DNA from 2 places in the Exiguobacterium sp. s46 genome. Region 1 is predicted to be linked to the other one. Evidence: a T-box and tRNA genes for the amino acid it is inferred to sense, from the RefSeq annotation. Region 1 holds a T-box; the other holds one or more tRNA genes.
What was found. A T-box is a leader RNA that pairs with one kind of tRNA and senses whether it is charged. The one in region 1 lies ahead of ileS (isoleucine--tRNA ligase), so its partner is inferred to be a tRNA-Ile.
Positions count from the first base shown of each region.

Region 2: it has a tRNA-Ile gene. The T-box ahead of ileS (isoleucine--tRNA ligase) is inferred to sense a tRNA for this amino acid. The anticodon was not compared.

Region 1 is NZ_JACSMY010000001.1:1,376,332-1,387,313, reverse strand. It holds gene pgeF (peptidoglycan editing factor PgeF) at 56-832, shown strand; gene KNQ08_RS07360 (YggS family pyridoxal phosphate-dependent enzyme) at 819-1,490, shown strand; gene KNQ08_RS07355 (cell division protein SepF) at 1,684-2,010, shown strand; gene KNQ08_RS07350 (YggT family protein) at 2,013-2,288, shown strand; gene KNQ08_RS07345 (YlmH family RNA-binding protein) at 2,285-3,055, shown strand; gene KNQ08_RS07340 (DivIVA domain-containing protein) at 3,081-3,602, shown strand; T-box leader at 3,603-3,843, shown strand; gene ileS (isoleucine--tRNA ligase) at 3,901-6,636, shown strand; gene lspA (signal peptidase II) at 6,709-7,185, shown strand; gene KNQ08_RS07325 (RluA family pseudouridine synthase) at 7,182-8,105, shown strand; gene pyrR (bifunctional pyr operon transcriptional regulator/uracil phosphoribosyltransferase PyrR) at 8,354-8,884, shown strand; gene KNQ08_RS07315 (uracil-xanthine permease family protein) at 8,936-10,249, shown strand; gene KNQ08_RS07310 (aspartate carbamoyltransferase catalytic subunit) at 10,373-10,982, shown strand, end outside.
Region 2 is NZ_JACSMY010000001.1:200,897-211,878, reverse strand. It holds gene pstB (phosphate ABC transporter ATP-binding protein PstB) at 1-331, opposite strand, end outside; gene pstA (phosphate ABC transporter permease PstA) at 431-1,339, opposite strand; gene pstC (phosphate ABC transporter permease subunit PstC) at 1,341-2,282, opposite strand; gene KNQ08_RS01055 (PstS family phosphate ABC transporter substrate-binding protein) at 2,373-3,317, opposite strand; gene KNQ08_RS01050 (peptidoglycan D,D-transpeptidase FtsI family protein) at 3,543-5,615, opposite strand; gene KNQ08_RS01045 (superoxide dismutase) at 5,751-6,359, opposite strand; gene KNQ08_RS01040 (alpha-amylase) at 6,453-7,913, opposite strand; tRNA gene KNQ08_RS01035 (tRNA-Ile) at 8,030-8,103, opposite strand; tRNA gene KNQ08_RS01030 (tRNA-Met) at 8,115-8,188, opposite strand; gene KNQ08_RS01025 (Na/Pi cotransporter family protein) at 8,317-9,960, opposite strand; gene KNQ08_RS01020 (hypothetical protein) at 10,168-10,653, shown strand; gene ispG (flavodoxin-dependent (E)-4-hydroxy-3-methylbut-2-enyl-diphosphate synthase) at 10,821-10,982, shown strand, end outside.

The DNA.
Region 1 (10,982 bases):
GATGAGGTGTCGCGAAAGCGGCGCCTCTTTTTTTAAAATCAAAGGAGGCATGAACATGTTTGGACAATGGATCAAATGGGATACACCGACGGGTACCGTACGTGCCGCCTTTACGACGAAGTTCGCAGCCCCTCATGAGAACGGAAATTTAGGATTACATGTCAACGATGATCGCGACGGTGTCATCCAGAACCGACAAGTCATCGCACGTCAGCTTGATCTCTCCCTTGAGAACTCGATTTGGGCACAGCAAGTTCACGGAAATCACGTCGAACAGGTGACGACACTTGACTCTGGGCGCGGTGCTTTGGATTACGAAACAGCGATTCCGGGTACAGATGGATTGGTGACGACCGATTCAAATGTCTTATTGATGATGCTGTTCGCTGACTGTGTGCCGCTTGTCTTCTGTGATCCGACGACAGGAATCATCGCGAATACGCACGCCGGCTGGCGCGGAACTGTCGGCAATATCGTCGAGGAAACAGTCAAGCAAATGGAACGTGCGGGTGCGAGTCGTTCATCGATTCAAATGGTCATCGGTCCATCGATCCGTGATTGTTGTTACGAAGTCGATCAACCCGTCATCGATGCAATCGATGCGCTTGAACTCGATGAGTCTCCTTACATACGCAAGGAAGATGGAAAAGCGATGTTATCGCTACAAAAAACGAACGCTGCGCTAGCTGAGCGTTGTGGAGTCGGTGATGTCCTTGACACAGGTCTATGTACACACTGTCAGGCGGAAGATTACTTCTCTTATCGCCACGGCGACCACGGTGGTCGCTTTGCAAGTTTGATCGTAAAGGAGTCATTGGATGTCAATTCTTGATAATGTACAAGAGGTTACGAAACGAATGCAACAAGCGAGTGAAAAGAGTTCTTCAGAAAAGCAGGTACAGTTGATTGGCGTGACGAAATCAGTCTCAAGTCAAGTTGCTTCTGAATTATTAGCAGCAGGTGTGACCCATCTCGGTGAAAATCGTCCGGATGGATTGCTCGAAAAACAGGCAGAGCTCGGACGAACCGCCTGTACATGGCACTTCATCGGTACGCTACAAACGCGTAAAGTTCGTCAGATCATCGATGCCATTGACGTGCTGCATTCCCTTGACCGTCTTCATTTGGCGGAAGAGATCAATAAACGAACGGACCGAATCATTGATTGTTTCATTCAAGTCAACGTTTCTGGAGAAGAATCGAAGCAAGGCATCGCGCCTGAGGATGTACCGTCGTTCTTACATGAAATCGGTCAGTATCCAGCGATTCGTGTCATCGGACTGATGACGATGGCACCGTTAACGGAAGATACGACGCGTATCCGTGAGGTATTCCGGTCATTAAAAACATTGCAAGAAGAGGTCAAGGCGAAAAAATTGTCGTATGCTCCATGTACGGAGTTATCTATGGGAATGTCGTCTGATTTTGAGATCGCCATCGAAGAAGGGGCGACGTTCGTCCGAATCGGGACGACGCTCGTTCACACCTAAACGAGAAGAAGGGAGAATGGATATGGGTTTTAAATCAAAAATGCAAAATCTATTTCTCGGCAACAGCGACGATTTAGATGAACTTGAATATGAAAATGATGCTACAATAAATAAAGGTAGAGGTGCTTCACAACAAGAGTATGAAGAGTATTACGAGGAATCTACCCCAAGTGTTACTCAAAAGGAGGACAGCGTGAGACAATCGAATATCGTGCCGCTTCATGCGACGAAAAAAACGAAATCGCAAGTCATCTTGAGTGAACCACGTGTCTTCAACGAAGCCCAGGAAATCGGGGAACATCTTCGTCAGAACCGTGCTGTCATCGTCAATATGCAGCGTATGTCAAAAGATCAATCACGACAGATGATCAATTTCTTATCTGGTGTCGTCTTCGCTCTCGATGGAACGATTACGACGATCAGTCAGAATACCCTCCTCTGTGTTCCGAACAACGTCGAGTTAGCTGGTAGCATCTCGAATCTTCTTGGAGAAGATGATATTAATCATAAGGGGTGGTAAGTATGGATTCTCAAGTGATGTACGCAATTGGTCGTACATTGAGTACGTTATTACAGTATTACAGTTACGTCATGATCGTTTATATCCTGCTTTCGTGGTTCCCGAATGCCCGTGATTCTAAATTCGGACAAGTGCTCGCGATGTTAGTCGAGCCATTCCTAGCGCCCTTCCGTCGTATCATCCCGCCTATCGGGGGCATGCTGGATATCTCACCGATTGTAGCCTTCCTCGTCTTGAACTTGGCTCAATCGGGTATCCGAGCAATCTTTTTAGTATGAGCGTATACGATCATTATCGTGGAAGCGAGCGGGAATTCGTCGATTCAGTCTTGAACTGGATCGATCATGTGGAAGCGACCTATACGTTCAAATTAACGGATTTCCTAGATCCACGTGAACAACAAATCACACAAGAACTCGTCGGCTCGAAATGCGCCCTCTTTTTTGAGGGCGGTTTCGAAGGCGCTGAACGTAAACGCGCAATCCTCGCACCAGATTATTATGAATACAACGCGGATGACTTTGACATTTCCATCTATCGCATTCATTATCCTACTAAATTCGTTGAACTTTCTCATCGTCAAGTCACCGGTACATTATTGAACGTCGGATTGAAACGATCTAAATTCGGCGACGTCATCATTCAGGATCAAGTACAGTTTGCCGTCGCGGACGAAGTCGCGACCTATATCGAAGCAAACGTCGAACGTGCAGGGAAGACGAAGATTCGTCTTTCGCGTGTTGAGGCGGAAGACCGTTTGAAAGTGAAGGATCAAGAGTGGGAAGAGACACTTGGGTTCGTCAGTTCACTTCGGTTCGATACGGTCGTGAGTGAAATTCTCGGTTTCTCACGTCAAAAAGCACAGACGCTCATCAAACAAGGTGAAAGTAAGGTCAATTACAAAGTAGTGGATGATTCGAGCTTCATGCTAGAAGAAGGCGACTTGCTTTCCTTGCGTGGAACAGGACGCGTCAAGTTGATTGCAATCCTCGGATCAACGAAACGTGACCGGATCAAGCTACAATACGGTATTTTAAAAGGATAAGATAAATGCGGAGGAGGAATTCATCATGCCATTAACGCCACTCGATATTCATAATAAGGAGTTCACACGAAAGTTTCGCGGCTATGACGAAGATGAAGTGAACGAATTCCTAGATCAAGTCATCAAGGATTTTGAATTGTTGTTACGTGAGAATCGTCAACAACAAGAAGTCATCCAAAACATGCAAGCACGCGTCGATTACTTCAGTTCGATGGAAGAAACATTGAATAAATCGATCATCGTCGCACAGGAAGCGGCTGAAGAAGTCAAAGCCAATGCTTCAAAAGAAGCAAGCTTGATCCTAAAGCAAGCAGAACGTGAAGCAGAGCAGTTGCAAGATGCGGCGCAACGCCGGGCACAACGGACGGACTTCGAAGTAGAGCAAATGCGCAAAAAAATCGAACTCTATCGTAATCGATTCAAAGTATTGATCGATGCGCAGATGGAATTATTGACGAGCCATGACTGGGATGCGTTTGATTTCTCTTCTCGTGGAGCGCTTGACGATGTTCCAGCAGTTGCGTATAATGACGACGATGTCGTATAAATAAAATCAATGACAAGGACACGTCGCATCTTGGACGGTTGACAGCGAATCGGGGAATGGTGGAAGCCCGAGCAACGAAAAAGATGGGGTATCCCCTTGGAGTGCATGACTGAACGTTCGCTGAACAGTAAGTCATGCCGGCTCACTCCCGTTATCGAGTTCTTAAGCGGTCCTGCGTCGTCAAACTGGCGAGCGGGATTAGTAGGGTGGTACCGCGAGTTCAGCCAAGCTCGTCCCTATCTCAGGGATGAGCTTGGCTTTTTTTGTACTTTTAAAGCGAAAGGTGAGAGATGGTCAGATGGATTACAAAGAAACCTTATTGATGATGAAAACGGAGTTTTTAATGCGAGGCAACTTGCCAAAACGTGAACCAGATATGCAAGCACGATGGGAAGAGATGAATCTCTACGCTGCGGTCCAGGAAAAGAATGCTGGAAAGCCAACGTTCATCCTCCACGATGGTCCTCCGTATGCGAATGGTGACATCCACATGGGTCACGGATTAAACAAAGTCTTAAAAGACATCATCGTTCGTTATAAATCGATGAATGGCTTCCAGTCTCCGTACGTGCCTGGTTGGGACACACACGGATTACCAATCGAAACTGCACTTCAAAAAGCCGGTGTTGATCGTAAATCGATGACGGTCGCTGAATTCCGTGAATTATGTGCGAAATATGCGCTCGAACAAGTTGATCACCAACGCGAACAGTTCAAACGCCTCGGCGTTCTCGGTGACTATGACAACCCATATATCACCCTGCAACCAGAATTTGAAGCAGCTCAAATTCGTTTATTCGGGGATATGGCGAACAAAGGCTATATCTACAAAGGGAAGAAACCGGTCTATTGGTCACCGTCTTCTGAATCAGCACTCGCTGAAGCAGAAATCGAATATCAAGATAAACGGTCAGCTGCTATCTATGTCGCGTTCCAAGTCATGGACGGGAAAAACATCTTAGAGCCGACGGATCATTTCGTCATCTGGACGACGACACCATGGACGATTCCAGCGAACCTCGGAATCTCTGTCAGTGCGGAACTGACATATGCGCGGATCGAATATCAAGGAAAAGGCTATATCGTAGCGGAAACACTCGTCCCTGAAGTCATCGAAGCACTCGGATTGGAAGACGCAACAGTCGGACGTATCTTTAATGGTGCGGACTTCGAATACATGAAAGCAAAACATCCATTGTACGACCGTGAATCACTCGTCATGCTTGGCGATCACGTTACAGCGGAAGCGACAGGTGTCGTGCATACGGCTCCAGGTCACGGGGAAGATGACTTCCGTATCGGTCAAGCGTACGGTCTTGACGTTCTTTGCCCAGTCGACGATAAAGGGGTCATGACAGCAGAAGCTCCTGGATTCGAAGGCATGTTCTATGAAGATGCGAACAAAGAAATCGGTCTCGCACTCGAAGAAGCAGGCGCTCTCTTAAAACTGTCGTTCATCAAACACTCGTATCCACACGACTGGCGGACGAAAAAACCGGTCATCTTCCGGGCAACGCCACAGTGGTTCGCTTCAATCAAAGACTTCCGTGCGGAAATCCTTGATGAAATCAAAGGCGTCCAGTGGGTACCAGAGTGGGGCGAAACACGTCTCCACAACATGTTCAAAGACCGCGGCGACTGGGTCATCTCACGTCAACGTGCTTGGGGCGTTCCACTTCCAATCTTCTATGCTGAAGATGGAACGGAAATCGTCACACCAGAAACGATTGATCATATCGCGAATTTATTTGCAGCTCACGGATCAAATGTCTGGTATGAGCGCGAAGCAGTCGACTTGCTTCCTGAAGGATTCACACATCCAGCAAGCCCGAACGGTATCTTCAAAAAAGAAACGGACATCATGGATGTCTGGTTCGATTCTGGTTCATCACATGCCGGTGTCCTTGCGACACGTCCTGAATTGACACGTCCAGCGGATCTCTATCTTGAAGGATCTGACCAATATCGTGGTTGGTTCAACTCGTCGCTATCGACAGCCGTCGCAACGACAGGAAAAGCACCATACAAAGCGGTCGTCAGTCACGGATTCGTTCTGGATGGTCAAGGTCGCAAGATGTCGAAATCGATCGGTAACACGATTGCACCGATCCAAGTCATGCAACAATTCGGAGCAGAGATCCTTCGCTTATGGGTCGCATCTGTCGATTATCAAGCTGATGTCCGGGCATCGATGGATAACTTTAAACAAGTCTCAGAATCCTATCGTAAAATCCGCAACACGGTTCGTTTCCTCCTCGGAAACTTGGATCAATTCGATCCTGCGACGCACCGCGTCGCATTTGAAGACTTACCAGAGTCAGACCGTTTCATGCGGACGAAACTGGACCAACTTGTTGGAAAAGTAAAAGCGGCTTATGATGCGTACGACTTCATGTCGGTCTATCAATTGCTCCACAACTTCTGTGTCCTTGATTTGTCGTCGTTCTACCTCGATTACACGAAAGATATCCTGTATATCGAAAAAGCAGACGCGACATCGCGTCGTGCGGTTCAGACGGTCATGTATGATACAGTCGTTGCCTTATTGCAATTGATGGCACCAGTCTTGCCTCACACAGCAGACGAAGCATGGGAATTCGTACCAGCTGTTGAGACGAAGAGTATCTTCCTGACAGACCTTCCGGAAACGGTCGAAGTCTCAGAAGAAGGACTTGCCCTCATCGAGAAATGGAACGCGTTCCTGACGTTCCGCGATGATGTCTTAAAAGCACTCGAGGAAGCGCGTGTTGAGAAACTCGTCGGTAAGACACTCGAAGCGAAACTCTTGCTTGCACCAAAGGAAGAGACGAAAGCCTTGCTCGGAACAATCGATCATCTTGAGCAGTTACTCCAAGTCTCACAACTCGAATTCGTGGAAACGGCGGATAAGATGTATGAGACGACCGGCATCACGGTTCAAAAAGCTGACGGTGAAAAATGTGAACGTTGTTGGACATATTCGACGGAACTCGGACAAGATCCGGCTCATCCGACGCTTTGCCCACGTTGTACTGAAGTCGTCAATTCTTTATAATGATACAAAGGGAGGGGCGACTGCGACTTCGCAGGACGTCCCTCATTATTTTTGGATGCGGAGGACAATAGGATGTGGCTTTACTTAGGGATTGCTGCTTTACTCGTTGGAATCGACCAGTTGACGAAATGGATTGTCGTTCAAAACATGACGATCGGTCAAGCGATCACGGTCATTCCGGATTTCTTTTATCTCAACTCGTATCGAAATCGAGGCGCTGCGTGGGGAATGCTCGAAGGTAAATTCGGCTTTTTCTTCATCGTTACAGTCGTCGTCGTCATTGGATTGATTTACTTCCTCTACAAGGAAGGCACGAAAAATAAGGTATTTGCTTGGAGCATCGCGTTATTGCTCAGTGGTGCGATCGGAAATTTCATTGATCGAATGGCACGAGGAGAAGTCGTTGATTTCTTCCATTTCTTCCCGTTCGGCTATAATTTTCCGATCTTTAATGTCGCAGACGTCTGTTTGACGTTTGGTGTCATCACGATGCTGATCAGCGTCATGTTCGAAGAACGGTTGACTAAGAAAGGAACGATGGATAAATGAATGAAGTAGAAACATGGTCCGTACAAGCGGATGGAGCGACAGGGCGCATTGATAAATGGCTCGCAGAACAAAACGATTGGTCGCGTTCGCAAGTACAGGAATGGTTGAAAGCGGGACGTGTCGAAGTCGATGGTCGTGTCGTCAAACCGAACTATAAATTATCGGGAACGGAATCGATTGTCGTTCATATCCCGGAAGCGGTGGAGCTCGAGATCTTACCGGAAGACATCCCGCTTGAAGTCGTGTATGAGGACTCGGACGTCATCGTCGTCAACAAACCAAAAGGGATGGTCGTCCACCCGGCGGCAGGGCATGTCTCAGGAACGCTCGTCAACGCCTTATTACACCACTGTCAAGATCTCTCAGGCATCAATGGCGTCAAACGTCCAGGAATCGTTCACCGAATCGATAAGGATACGTCAGGTCTGTTGATGGTCGCTAAGAACGACTTAGCGCATGAGTCACTGGCGCATCAATTAAAAGAGAAGACAACGGAACGTCTCTACATCGCGCTCGTGCACGGTGAAATCCCGCACGAACTCGGAACGATCGAAGCGCCGATCGGACGCGATAAGAACGACCGTCAACGGATGACGGTAACGGATAAGAATTCAAAGTCTGCCGTAACCCATTTCCGTGTTCTCGATCGATACGAAGGCTTTACGGTCGTTGAATGTAAACTTGAAACAGGACGGACGCACCAAATCCGAGTCCATATGCGTTATATCGGTTTCCCGCTTGCGGGTGACCCGAAATATGGTCCACGCAAGACGATGAAAATGAACGGTCAAGCCTTGCATGCTGCGGTTCTCGGTTTCGAACACCCACGCACAGGTGAGTGGATGCGCTTTGAAGCACCGCTCCCAGAAGAGATGACATTTGAAATCGGTCAATTGAAAAAACTTGAATTAGAGTCTTGACGTTTTTCTAATAAAACGGTAGAGTATCACCTAGAGAGCGATGCGAGACATCCTCTACTGACACTTCGGTCGTCCGAGTTACGATCCTACCTAACTAGTATCACCTTTAATCGAGTCCGGAGAGGCTGCGAAAGGGAGAACCTACCACGATTGTGTGTAGGCATGCATACATGACGTATGCCATGATTCTGTCTTCGATGACCTTCTGCGGATTTCCGCAGAAGGTCTTTTGTATGAAAGGAGAAAACATGAAACCAGCCGTCATCTTAGATGAAGCCGCGATCGGACGTGCACTGACACGGATCGCCCATGAAATCATCGAACGTAACAAAGGAATTCATGATTTGATGATTGTCGGAATCAAGACGCGAGGCGAGACACTCGCTCGTCGACTTGCGAAGCGCATCGAACAAATCGAAGGAAAACCGGTCTTACTCGGTGTCGTCGACATCTCAATGTACCGGGATGACTTGTCGAAACGAAGTTTAGAACCAGAAATCAAAGGTTCTGATTTACCGGAAGACATCACCGGGAAAATCGTCGTCCTCGTTGACGACGTCCTCTACACAGGACGCACCGTTCGCGCCGCGATGGATGCGCTCGTCGATCACGGAAGACCGAGTATGATTCAACTTGCTGTCCTCGTCGACCGCGGACATCGGGAGTTACCGATTCGACCAGATTTCATCGGTAAGAACGTTCCGACATCCCGTGAGGAACAAGTCGTCGTCGCGCTCGCCGAAGTCGATGAAGCCGATCAAGTATTCATTAAACGCTAAAATTCAAAACCTTTAAGGTGGTCCAGAGAGACCAGAAAGGGAGTCATCCATATGGCAAAACATGCCGCAGTACTTGATGTACAAGAAGTACCTACTCACCCTCTAAACTGGCTGATGCTCAGCTTACAACACGTCTTCGCGATGTTTGGTGCGACCGTGCTCGTCCCGCTCTTAACGGGACTCAACACATCGGTCGCGCTCGTCGCAAGCGGAGTCGGCACACTGATTTTCCTCGCCGTCACCCGCTTCAAAGTACCCACATATCTTGGTTCGAGTTTTGCCTACATCGCCCCGATCATCGCCGTCAGTGAGCGGTGGGGTGTCGAGGATGCCTTAATCGGCGGAATGGTCGCTGGACTCGTCTACGGACTTGTCTCACTCCTCATCCGCTACACGGGAGCTGCTTGGTTGCTTCGCTTACTCCCACCGGTCGTCATCGGACCGGTCATCATGGTCATCGGTCTATCGCTCGCCCCGACCGCTGTCAACATGGCGATGAACGGAGCGGACGGTAAGTACAACGGACTGTACTTCCTCGTTGCGATGGTCACGCTCGGCGTCACACTCCTTGCGATGACGTACTTAAAAGGAATGTGGAGCACGATTCCGATTTTGTTCGGGATCACAGTTGGTTATCTCGTTGCGGCATCGGTCGGAATCATTGACTTCACACCACTCCAACAAGCCACGTTCTTCCACGTGCCGGACTTCACGATTCCGTTCTTGAATTACACACCATCGTGGAATACAGCCGCCTTGCTTCTGATCGTTCCTGTGACGCTCGTCACACTGACGGAGCATATCGGCGAACAAAAAGTGACATCACGGATCATCGGGCGCGAGACGCTCCTCGATCCAGGGATGCACCGGACCGTACTAGGTGACGGGATCGCGAAGACAGTCGCGTCGATGCTTGGCGGACCGCCGGTTACGACGTATGGTGAGAACAACGGTGTCATGTCGATCACACGTGTCTACAGTGTCTATGTCCTCGGTGGTGCGGCGGTTCTTGCGATCAGCTTCGGATTCCTCGGATATGTCGAAGGGTTCATCAAGACGATTCCGACACCGGTCATGGGTGGGATCAGTATCCTCCTATTCGGAGTCATCGCGTCGAACGGTCTCCGGACGCTGACGGAAAGTAAGATCGATCTTGCCGATAAACGGAACTTGACGATTACAGCCGTCATTCTCGTCACAGGTATCGGAGGCGCGGCGCTTAAAATCGGCAACTTCTCTCTCGAAGGAATGGCACTAGCGACGATTCTTGGAATCATCCTGAATCTAGTCCTTCCAAAAACGACAGAGCAGGTCGAAGAAACAACGGAAACCTCTACAACTCAATCGGTAGCTAACAACTTTTAAGACGTTCCGAGAGAACGATAAAGTGAAGGCCATGAAAAGATGCAGGGAATCACTCTGCCTTCTTTCGGCGCACCTTCACTTAGAAGGTGCGCCTTTTTCATGACCTGAAGAGGAGTGAATGATATGAAGACGATCCTAAAAACCCGGCATTTCGTCAACCTAGAAAGTTTATCCACGACAGAAATTAATTCTTTGATTGAACGCAGTCTCGCTTTTAAACGAGGCGAGCCAGCGCCAGATTATTCCGATAAGACGCTTGTCAATCTGTTCTTTGAAAACTCGACTCGGACACGCTCTTCCTTTGAGATGGCAGAGCATCGTCTGAACATGCATCTACTGCCGTTCGAAACGGCGACTTCCTCCGTGCAAAAAGGAGAAACGTTACGCGATACATGCAAGACACTCGAAGCAATCGGCGCAGATGCTTTGGTCATTCGCCACGGAGCAACCGGATATTACGAAGAACTGATGCAGACACTCGATATTCCGATCATCAATGCGGGAGACGGGAGCGGTCAACATCCGTCCCAGTCCTTACTCGATTTGATGACGATGGTCGAAACGTACGGAACGGTCGAAGGAAAAGTCGTCGTCATCTGTGGGGACTTACAACATAGTCGCGTCGCCCGATCGAACGCGGACATCTTAAAGCGACTCGGTGCCATCGTTTATGGATCAGGACCTATTGAGTGGTACGACCCTGCGATGGGCATACCGTATCTTCCGATGGATG
Region 2 (10,982 bases), 1.2 Mb from region 1:
TGTCATAAATTGATTTTGGGAATGGGTTCGGTTGCTGGAAGACCATTCCGACCGATGTCCGTAATTCTTCGACACCGTATTCTTTATCAAAGATATTACGTCCGTGATACTCGATTGCACCATTCGTCCGTACGATCGGAACGAGTTCGACCATTCGATTCAATGTTTTGATGAATGTCGATTTCCCGCAACCAGACGGTCCAATGATTGCCGTGACTTCATTTTTCTTAATATCGAGATTAACATCTTTCAGCGCATGATCGTCACCGTACCATAAGTTTAAGTCTTTGACGTTATAGACGCTCTCACGTGCTGCTACTGGTTGGTTCATACGCTCTGTCCCTTCTGTAACGACTGATTTCGTATTCAGCTTCGTATCCATCATCTGTCTTCCTCCTTAAAAGAAATCCCTTCTATCTATCTCGTTCGATTAGTAGCGTTTTGAGAATCGGTTCCGGATCCAGATTGCAAGTGAGTTCATCGTCAAGAGGATGACCATTAAGACGATGATGCCTGCCGCTGCAAGTCCTTGGAAGTCCGCTTGTGGACGACTTGTCCAGTTGTAGATTTGAATCGGTAATGCTGTGAACTCTGAGAAAATACTTTCTGGCGCACGAGCAATGAAAATCGCAGCTCCGACCATGATGAGTGGTGCTGTCTCACCAATCGCTCGAGATACAGCCAAGATGATCCCAGTGATGACACCCGGTAGTGACGCCGGAAGAACGACTTTGAACGTCGTTTGCCATTTCGAAGCACCGAGTGCAAGTGATGCATGACGCATCGCTTGTGGAACGGCACGGATTGCCTCTTGGGACGAGACAATGACGACCGGAAGACTCATCAACGCGAGTGTCAATGCTCCTGCAATCAATGTTGAACCGAAGCCCATGTTACGTACGAAGAACGTCAAACCAAGTAAGCCGAAGACGATCGATGGTACACCTGCAAGGTTTGAGATGTTGACTTCGATGAATGAAGTCATCCGACTCTTTTTCGCGTACTCTTCTAGGTAAATCGCTGCCCCGACACCAATGATGAAAATCATCGGGATGATGAGGAGCATCAAGAAGATGGAGCCCATTAACGCCGGATAAATCCCGGCACGTTCCGAACGGCGTGATGGTGCATTTTGTAGAAACTCAAGTGATAACCATGATGCACCGTCACGGATGACGCCGAACAAGAGAATACCTAAGACGACGAGACCGAAGAACAGTCCAGCAAGGAAAATGACTTTTGTGACATTGTTGACGACGAGTCGCTGGCTAATGGATTTCTTCACCGCGACCGGATCGATGAATTTCTTTGAGACAGGTTGCTTTTCTGGTAAGGCCATCTTAGTACTCCTCTCTGAAGCGGCGTGTGATCCAGTTCGCAAGTAAGTTCATCACTAATGTGAAGACGAACAAGAGTGTACCAACCGCATAGATACTGTAATATTCGACAGTTCCAAATCCAGCATCACCTAGGGCGACCTGAACGATATACGCTGTCATCGTTTGGACTGGCTCGAGTGGATCGATCGCAGCTGTCGGATTCGAACCACCAGCGATCGTTACGATCATCGTCTCACCGATTGCCCGTGACATACCGAGTACGATCGATGCAATGATCCCTGATAAAGCAGCTGGAACGACGACTTTCAATGCAACTTCAAGACGTGTCGAACCGAGTGCAAGCGCACCATCGCGAATTTTTTTCGGAACGGAGCTCATTGCATCCTCAGAAATCGAAGCGATCATCGGAATGATCATGATCCCGACGACGATCCCCGGACTGAGCGCATTGTAAATTTGAATACCTGGAATTAATTTTACGAGTAATGGTGTGACGAACGTCAATGCGAAGAATCCGAAGACGATCGTTGGAACACCTGCTAACACTTCAAGAATTGGTTTTAAGATACGGCGTGCGCGGTCTGACGCGTACTCACTTAAATAAATCGCTGATGTGAGGCCGATCGGCACGGCAACTAGCATCGCAATCACGGTAATCTCAAGCGTACCGACGACAAGTGGCCAAATTCCATACTCTGGTTGTGAGTTGAGTGGATACCAGCTCGTACTGCCGAAGAATTCCTTGAACGGAACGACTTCGAAGAAGTGTTCTGTTTCAATGACTAACGTGAGAATGATGCCGATGGTCGTAACGACCGAGACGAACGCACAAAGGAATAACACGATCGGCATGACGCGTTCCATGACGTTTTTCATACTATATTTTTGCTGTCGGTTCTGTTGAATCAGCTCGCGAACCGATTTATTTTGTGTTGAACTCATCCTTCTTCACTCCCTACTCCTTCTTGACATGAGAACGGGACCCAACCGGTACAGACTTCCCCGGTTGGGCCATCCTCATGACTCGATGATTTATTTCATTGCGTCTTCAATTGCTTTTGCGTTTTCATCGTAACGATCTTGTGGCATTTTGATATATCCGACTTCTTCAGCAAGATCACCAGCGTTTTCGTTCGTGAACTGAACGAAGTCAGCGACTTGTTTTTTGTCTTTCATCGATTTGTTATTGATGTACGTGTAGATTTCACGTGATAGTGGATAAGAAAGATCTTTGATCGTTTCTGGTGTTGGATCGACTGCGTCTTTTCCTTCAGCAGAAAGTGGTACTTCCTTCAACTTATCTTTATTCTCAGCGTAGTACGCATAACCGAAATATCCGATTGCGCCTTTCGTTCCTTCAACACCTTTGACGAGAACGTTATCGTCTTCTGATAATTGAACATCTTTACGCATGTCTTTTTTCTCAAGTACTTCCTCAGAGAAGAAGTCGAATGTTCCTGAATCTTTCCCTGGGCTGAAGAATTTCAATGGTTCAGCCGGATAAGAAGAATCGACATCTTTCCAAGTCTTGATGTTCGGGTCGAGCCAGATTTTCTCGAGTTGCTCCATTGAGAGTTCTTTTACCCATGTATTTTCTTTGCTGACTGCGACAGTCAAACCATCATATGCGAGTGCCATTTTCGTGAATTCAATGTTGTTCTTTTTCGCTTCAGCCGCTTCTTCTTCTTTAATTTCACGTGACGCGTTTGAAAGATCTGTTTCACCAACGACGAAGCGTTTGAATCCGCCACCTGTACCAGAGACACCGACTGTGACATCTACGTCAGGTTGTTCCATTGAATATTCTTCACCGACAGCTTCCATGATCGGGAAGACAGTAGAAGAACCGTCGATTGCGATTTTTCCTTTTAAATCAGATGAACTAGCAGAACCGCCTTTATCGTTACCACATGCTGCCCCCACTACTGCGATTGATGCTACCGTTGTGATGAGTGCTGTTTTTTTCATCCAAGACATGATTAATTTTCCTCCTCGAAAGTATGTCGCTGACGATGCTACGACTTTTTATCCGTTTTCCTTACAAGACTTATACTACGGATGAACTATTAAAACGAAATGAATCCAACGTAAAAGAATTGTAAAGGCGTGTTTTTTAGTGTTTACAATTCGAAATCCATTAGAAAAAAAGGTCAATGCAAACAAAAAAACGAGAGTGATTGCTCACTCTCGTTTTCCATCTAGTTAATTTGGCTTAGTTTGCCATGGTACGTCCTTCACATTGAAATACGCTTTGACAAGATCGTGACCAATTTTTGAGTTGACGGTTTCTTGTTCCATATAAGGAAGGAACACGGCCCATGCCACCTCTGGATTATCGTACGGTGCCCAGCCGACAAGGTTCGAGTTCAATGAACGAACTGGTTGTCCACTTCCATCACGTAAGGCGATTCCATCGTCACCATAGACACTAACCTGCGCTGTACCTGTTTTCGCAGCTGCATCAATACCGGTTTGTGCGATGATTTTTGCTGTACCACGCTCTCCTTTGACAACGCGATGTAATCCTTCACGAACATGATCAATGTTATCTTGACTGACTTCAATTCGATTCAAATAATTCGTCTTAAAGCTATAATCAACTTGTTTTGTCCCTTTTTCAATCGAATTCGACGCGAGAACTTCTTTTAAGAAGTGCGGCTGAACACGATAGCCACCGTTGGCAAGTGTTGAAATATATTGTGCGACTTGTAGCGGTGTAAAGGCATCATATTGTCCGATGACTCGGTCCATGAGTAAAGTGACACGGTCAGGTGTTCCTTGCACACCTTTTGCTTCGTACGGTAAATCTACACCCGTCGTCACTCCAAGCCCGAACTGACTGTAGTAATTCTGCATGATAGCAGCTGCTCCGTCCACACTCGCTCCGGCAATACCGTTACTTGGGTACTTCGCCATCCGCATTGCAATGTTGAACATATAAACGTTTGATGAACGCTCAAGTGCTGTTAAATCCGTAATTGGACCCATGTTGACATACGATCCTTTTTTCGTACCACCAATCGTGATCGGTGTATCGTTGATGACTTCGTTTTGACGAATAACACCCTCTTCGAGTCCCATCGCAACCGTTGCGCCTTTGATCGTCGAACCGATTTGAAGCGACGTCAATACATTATTGATTGCGACATCTGAGAACTTACCGGTTGCTGGATCCAACTTTTGACCAGACATCGCAAGAATCTCACCTGTCTGTGGATTCATGACGACGGCGTAACCTTCTTTTAGATAACGACTACCCATGCCACGTCCCATTTTAATGGCTTGTTGCATGATTTGGTCGACTTGTTTGTTGTATTCCGCATCCACGGTCAGAACGAGATCTTTACCGGACTCGCCTTCCTCGCGTTTTGGATCACCGACCGGCTCTCCATTGAACGTCTCATACACATCGTACGCTGGTTTCCCGCGCAGAAGATCTTCATACTGTTGTTCAAGGAATGATGTTCCGACACGGTCATTCAAGCTGTAACCTTTTGCTTTGAACTCAGCTTGTTGTTCTGCTGGAATCTTCGAGTACTTCCCGAAGATGTTCCGAAGTGTTCCTTCATATGGATAAGAACGCTCGTAGAACGGTTCCACCGATACACCTTTTAAATCTTCTAGATTTTCATCGATGATCGCCATTTCTTTTGCAGAAGCACCGAGTTTGACGAGTTGCGGATCAAGTGCGTATCCGACTTCCATGTTATGTTTGATCGCAATGACTTCCATCGTTTGATCGTCATAATCGATATCGTCTTTCGTAATCGCATCTAATCGGATTTGATCCTGTTCTGCGATTGATAGTTTACTTTGTGCCTCTGCTGAAGGATATTTCTGTTTGACGGCTTCTTGATAACGACGATCAGACTCTTTCGTGTTCGTCGCGATCCAGAAATCCTTAATATCACGTTCTGTGACTTTCCAATCTTTTTTAGGTAGATCAATGATTGCTGCAAGACGCTGTGCAATCTCAATGCGTTCATCGACTTTCGTCGTTTGTGCTCGACGGTAGACGATCGAGTATTTAGAAATCGTATCAACCAAAAGACGACCATCCCGGTCATAAATCTTTCCGCGTGGCACTTCATATTTTGATGCGATCATTTCTGTTTTTTGAACTTCCCGCGAAATTTTCTCACCATTGACGATTTGCACGACTCCTAAACGGAAAATCAAAATCGCAAACAATAAAAAAACGACGAAGAACATTAAATTCAGACGAAGCGGCAGATGATTACGCCGTCTTCCTCGTACGGTAATTCGTTTAGCCATGGCGTACTCCCCTATCGTTCAAAAGTCATCTTGTTTCATTATATAGAAGGAAACTTTCCATAACAACCTATCCCATCATTTTCCGCATTAAAAAAAGCGTATCGTTCACAATTGAACGATACGCTAGTTTTCACATTACTTCGCGTCAGCGTAAAGCTTCGCTACGTGATCCCAATCAACGACGTTGAAGAACGCATTGATGTAATCAGGACGACGGTTTTGGTAGTTGAGATAGTATGCGTGTTCCCAAACATCAAGACCGAGGATTGGTGTTTTGCCTTCCATGACTGGTGTATCTTGGTTTGGTGTCGAAACGACCGCCAATTTTCCACCGTCAACGATTAACCAAGCCCAACCTGAACCAAAACGAGTTGTTGCTGCTTTCGCGAATGCATCTTTGAATGCATCGAATGATCCGAATGCTTCGTCGATTGCTGTCGCGAGTTCGCCTGTTGGAGCAGCGCCATCGTTCTTCTTCAACAGTTTCCAGAAGAATGAGTGGTTCCAGTGACCGCCACCGTTGTTACGGACTGCAGTTTGAATGTTTGCTGGGAGAGCATCCAAGTTTTGAAGAAGTTCTTCAAGTGACTTTCCTTCATGTTCTGTACCCTCAAGCGCCGCATTCACGTTCGTGACATACGTGTTGTGGTGTTTCGTGTGGTGAATCTCCATCGTACGAGCATCGATATGTGGCTCAAGCGCATCATAAGCGTAGCCGAGTTCTGGTAATTCAAATTTTGACATGTTCATGTCCCCCTTTGTGCTATTTTCGAAAACTTCAATACCCTTTAAGACTAGCAAAAGAACCTGTGTTGACGCAAGTCAAGACCCTCGGATTTACTTGACTTCTCGTGGAGCAAAAACTGAGACACCACCACCTGGAACTGGGAAGACACCAAATCCTTCATCGTCGATCACGACAGGGTGATCTTGATGGTTCGTATAGTCGAACCATTCTTGGCCTGCCCGTTCTTCACCAACGAACATCCGTTTTTCACACATATCGGCATTCGACAATAAGACCGCACAGCCAGAGTTCTCAATTTCCTCAACTCCACGACGAACCCAACCGACACAATGTGGATCATCGAGATAATCTTCTTGCTCACCATATGCTTTGTGATACCGTGCATAGAGTAAAGCATCGATCATTTCTTTTTTCCCTTCTACCGGATGTGGTCCTTGCACTCCATAATAGTCACCGTAGAAGACACATGGGTAACCGTCTTTACGAAGTAAAATCGCCGCGTAAGCGTGTTGTTTGAACCAGTCATCCACCCACGACTCAAGTGATTCCCCCGGTTGAGAATCGTGATTGTCGACGAACGTGACGGCATTCGTCGGGTGTGATTCGACAAGGGTATCTGCAAACAATGTCGTCATATCAAACTCCTGTCCCAGCTTCGAAGCTTCATGGAACTTATAATGAAGCGGAACATCGAACAAATCGATCGTATAGTCGACGCTATCAAGGAAATGACGACAATCATCGAGATCTGATTTCCAGAACTCACCGACCATATAGAAGTCACCTTCACTTTTTTCAATCATTGATTTTGCGAATTCATGAACGAATTCATAGTTGATATGTTTGATGGCATCGAGTCGGAAACCTTGGCAATCAATTGTTTCTTGGAACCAATGTCCCCAGCGGATCATTTCTTCTCGGACTTCCGGGTGATTATAATCGATGTTCGCGAACATCAAATAGTCATAGTTTCCGAATTCATCATCGACTTGATCATTCCAATCTTTATTTTTACCGGAAATTTTAAAGACACCCGTCTTTTCTTCACGGGCATCAAAATCCGTTCCATTGAAAAATTCATGTGTCCAGATGAAATCTGAATATTTTCCGTTACGTCCTGGGAACGTAAACTTCGTCCAAGCTTCGATTTCAAACTCTTCTGAAATTTCTTTCGAACGATCTTCCGGATGGACTTCGACGACATTGATCGTCTCGAGTTCATCGGCTGCTGCTTTATGGTTCATGACGACATCAGCGTAAACAGCGATATCGTTCTCCCGAGCAACCTGGATCGCTTCGACGAGTTCATCTTTCGTACCGTATTTCGTACGGACCGTTCCTTTTTGATCAAATTCGCCTAAATCATAGACGTCATAGATGCCATATCCTGTATCTTCATCCGATTGACCTTTTGACGCCGGTGGAATCCACACGGACGTGATGCCGGCAGCACGTAATTCAGGCGCCCGCTCTTTCAAGCGTTGCCAGTGCTTCCCATCATTCTCTACATGCCACTCAAAAAACTGCATCATCGTATGGTTACGTTCCATCTCTCTTCGCTCTCCCTTAGTTACTATAGTATGAATATTATTACAATATCTTTACTATTCCCCGGGGGAACAAAAATAAACGCTTCCCGTTTTTCAACGAGAAGCGTTCTACTGAATGGACCCTGCAGGGCTCGAACCTGCGACCGGACGGTTATGAGCCGTCAGCTCTAACCAGCTGAGCTAAGGGTCCTTAAGTAATAGTAGCGGCGGAGGGAGTCGAACCCACGACCTCACGGGTATGAACCGTACGCTCTAGCCAGCTGAGCTACACCGCCATGATGTATGTTTCTTACTCTTACTAGATTACGAGATGTGGCGAAACTTGTCAATATGCTATTTCAAAAAAATAAACAGCTGATTTCATTTTTTTGAAATCAGCCGTCATAAGAAAATCGTATTTCACTTAGTTCGTTAAAGCCGTCCGCTGTTCAAGGACGAGATCCGTGATGTTGACAGCGTGATCGCCAATTCGTTCGAGGTTTGACAAGAGATCGACGAAGATCATCCCTGCTTGTCCCGTACATTCGCCAGCGTTAACACGAAGGACGTGATGCTTCCGGAATGACCGTTCGAGTGCATCGAGTTTACCTTCGAGTTCTAGAACTTTGCGAGCTCGTGTGACATCATCCTCTTCGACAGCGCGTACGGCACAATCGACGATTTCTTGCGTCAAGGCATACATGTCATCAAGCTCTTTCTTCGCAGCTGATGTGAACTGAATTCGGTTGACGATTTGGAAATCGACTAATTCAACGATGTTTTCGACGTGGTCACCGATTCGTTCGAAATCATTGACAGCGTGCATCAGTAACGAGTGTTCATTTGATTCACGCTCTGATAAATCATGTGCCGCTACTTTAACGAGATAACTCGTGACTTCTGTATTTAAATGGTTGATCGCATATTCAATCTGCTCTGATTCTGAAACATCTTTCTTATCATGCGATTGCGTGTAACGGTGCGCTTTTGCAAGTGCGTCTTTCGAGAATTCTCCCATTCGCAATACTTCGAGCTTTGCTTGATTCAAAGCAAGTGCCGAAGATTGGTTCAAGATGTTCTGATCGAGATGACGCGGTTTCGAATCAATCGTCGTATCCGTACCCGGTACGATTTTTTGTACAAGCCATGCGATTTGCGCAATGAACCAACATTGAATCAACGTATTGACGACATTGAATGTTCCATGTGCAAAGGCGATTTGCATTTTTGGACCTAAATCAAGCGCGCCTGTGATCGACGTAATGAAGCTTGAGAAGATTGGTAATGCAATCAGGAACAATACTGTTCCGATAATGTTGAAGATGACGTGTGCCGCTGCTGTCCGTTTAGCTGCAATCGACGCACCAAGTGCTGCAAGTACTGCTGTGATCGTTGTTCCGATGTTATCACCGAACAAGACCGGAAGTGCCGCTTTGATATCGATCATGCCACCAGCGTACAACTCTTGTAAGATGCCGATCGTTGCTGACGACGACTGGACAAGAACAGTAAAGATCGTTCCGACGAATACACCAAGCAATGGATTATCCGACATCGATACCGTCAACTCACGGAACCAGACACTTGACTCAAGTGGAGCCATTCCGTCGCCCATCAATGTCAAACCATAGAACAATGCACCGAAGCCAAAGAAAATCTGTCCGATGTATTGAACCCGTTCTTTATTGAAGAAGAAGATCAAGAAAGCACCAATTGCGATTGCTGGAAGCGCAGCTTCCTTGACGTTAAAGCCGATGATGAAAGCCGTAATCGTTGTTCCGATGTTAGCCCCCATGACGACTCCGATTGCCTGTCGTAAATTCATCAGACCCGCACTAACGAGTCCGACAACGATGACGGTCGTCCCTGACGACGACTGTATCAAAATCGTGACGACGATACCCGCTAGGATACCTAACAGTGGATTTGTCGTATATTTATCGAGGATATAACGTAATCGGTCTCCTGCTGTTTTTTGGAGCCCATCTCCCATATACTTAATACCGAATAGGAAAATCCCGAGTCCACCTATGAAGGTGAAAATCATTTCCTGCAAATCATAGTTCATCTTGCCAGCTCCTTTATTTCATGTGGATTGATGTGTTTGTAAAGTTTATTTTCTCAACTCCCCCATTATGTAAAGGTCTGTTGAACTTGTAAATAGTTTTTGAGACATCCGTTTGTTAAGGTTTTATTAATCTGTACCATCACACAAAAACCCTTTATTACCAACAAAAATTAAACAATTAAAATCTGTTATAAAACAGTGGAAAGAGTGATTCACTTGTCATTTTTACGTCAACTGATTAATTACTTACAAACTTCTTTAATTCCAAATCGTCCGTTTTTGCGTCTTCGTTTGGCAGATGTTTCCCTTTATTTTTGTGGATTAGCTTGGATTTCATTTTGGACGACGGTCATTGATTCCTTCTTTTTACAAAAAAACATCCCGATCATCGTTTGGTTCATCCTTCATTTCATCTTTATCGCAATCGCTGTATTACTTTACGTATTGTTTATGGCGTATCTAACGAAGGGGTTCGTCCGATTGTTACTTCCCCGTCCGTGGGCATATCGCCAAACGTTTCCTTATACGGTTGCAACGAATCTCTGGTCTTTCCCACTCGGTATGCTTCTATACCAACTCGATTACCCTTGCTTCGGAATCGGGATACTCGTAATCGGACACTTCGTCTACACATTAGTACCATTATGGATTGCCCGTTCCTCAAAGCCACGCGCTTCACGTAAACCTCAATGAGTATTAAAATCAGGCGTCCGACGGATTGACGGACGCCCTTCTTTCATTAAACAATTGTAAATGTTCAATTTTCGTTCTTGTTTCTCGATTTTTAGGGAATAGTTCGATATGATAGAAAAGGTAAACATAAACAATATGGCGGTATGCCACAAAAGGAGATTTTCGATATGCCGAAAATGGTCCATCGCTCTAAGACTCGTCCCGTTCGTGTAGGGGACCTTGTCATTGGTGGAAATAATGAAGTCATCATCCAAAGTATGACGACAACTAAAACACACGACGTCGAAGCGACAGTCGCTGAAATCCTACGTCTTGAAGAAGCTGGTTGC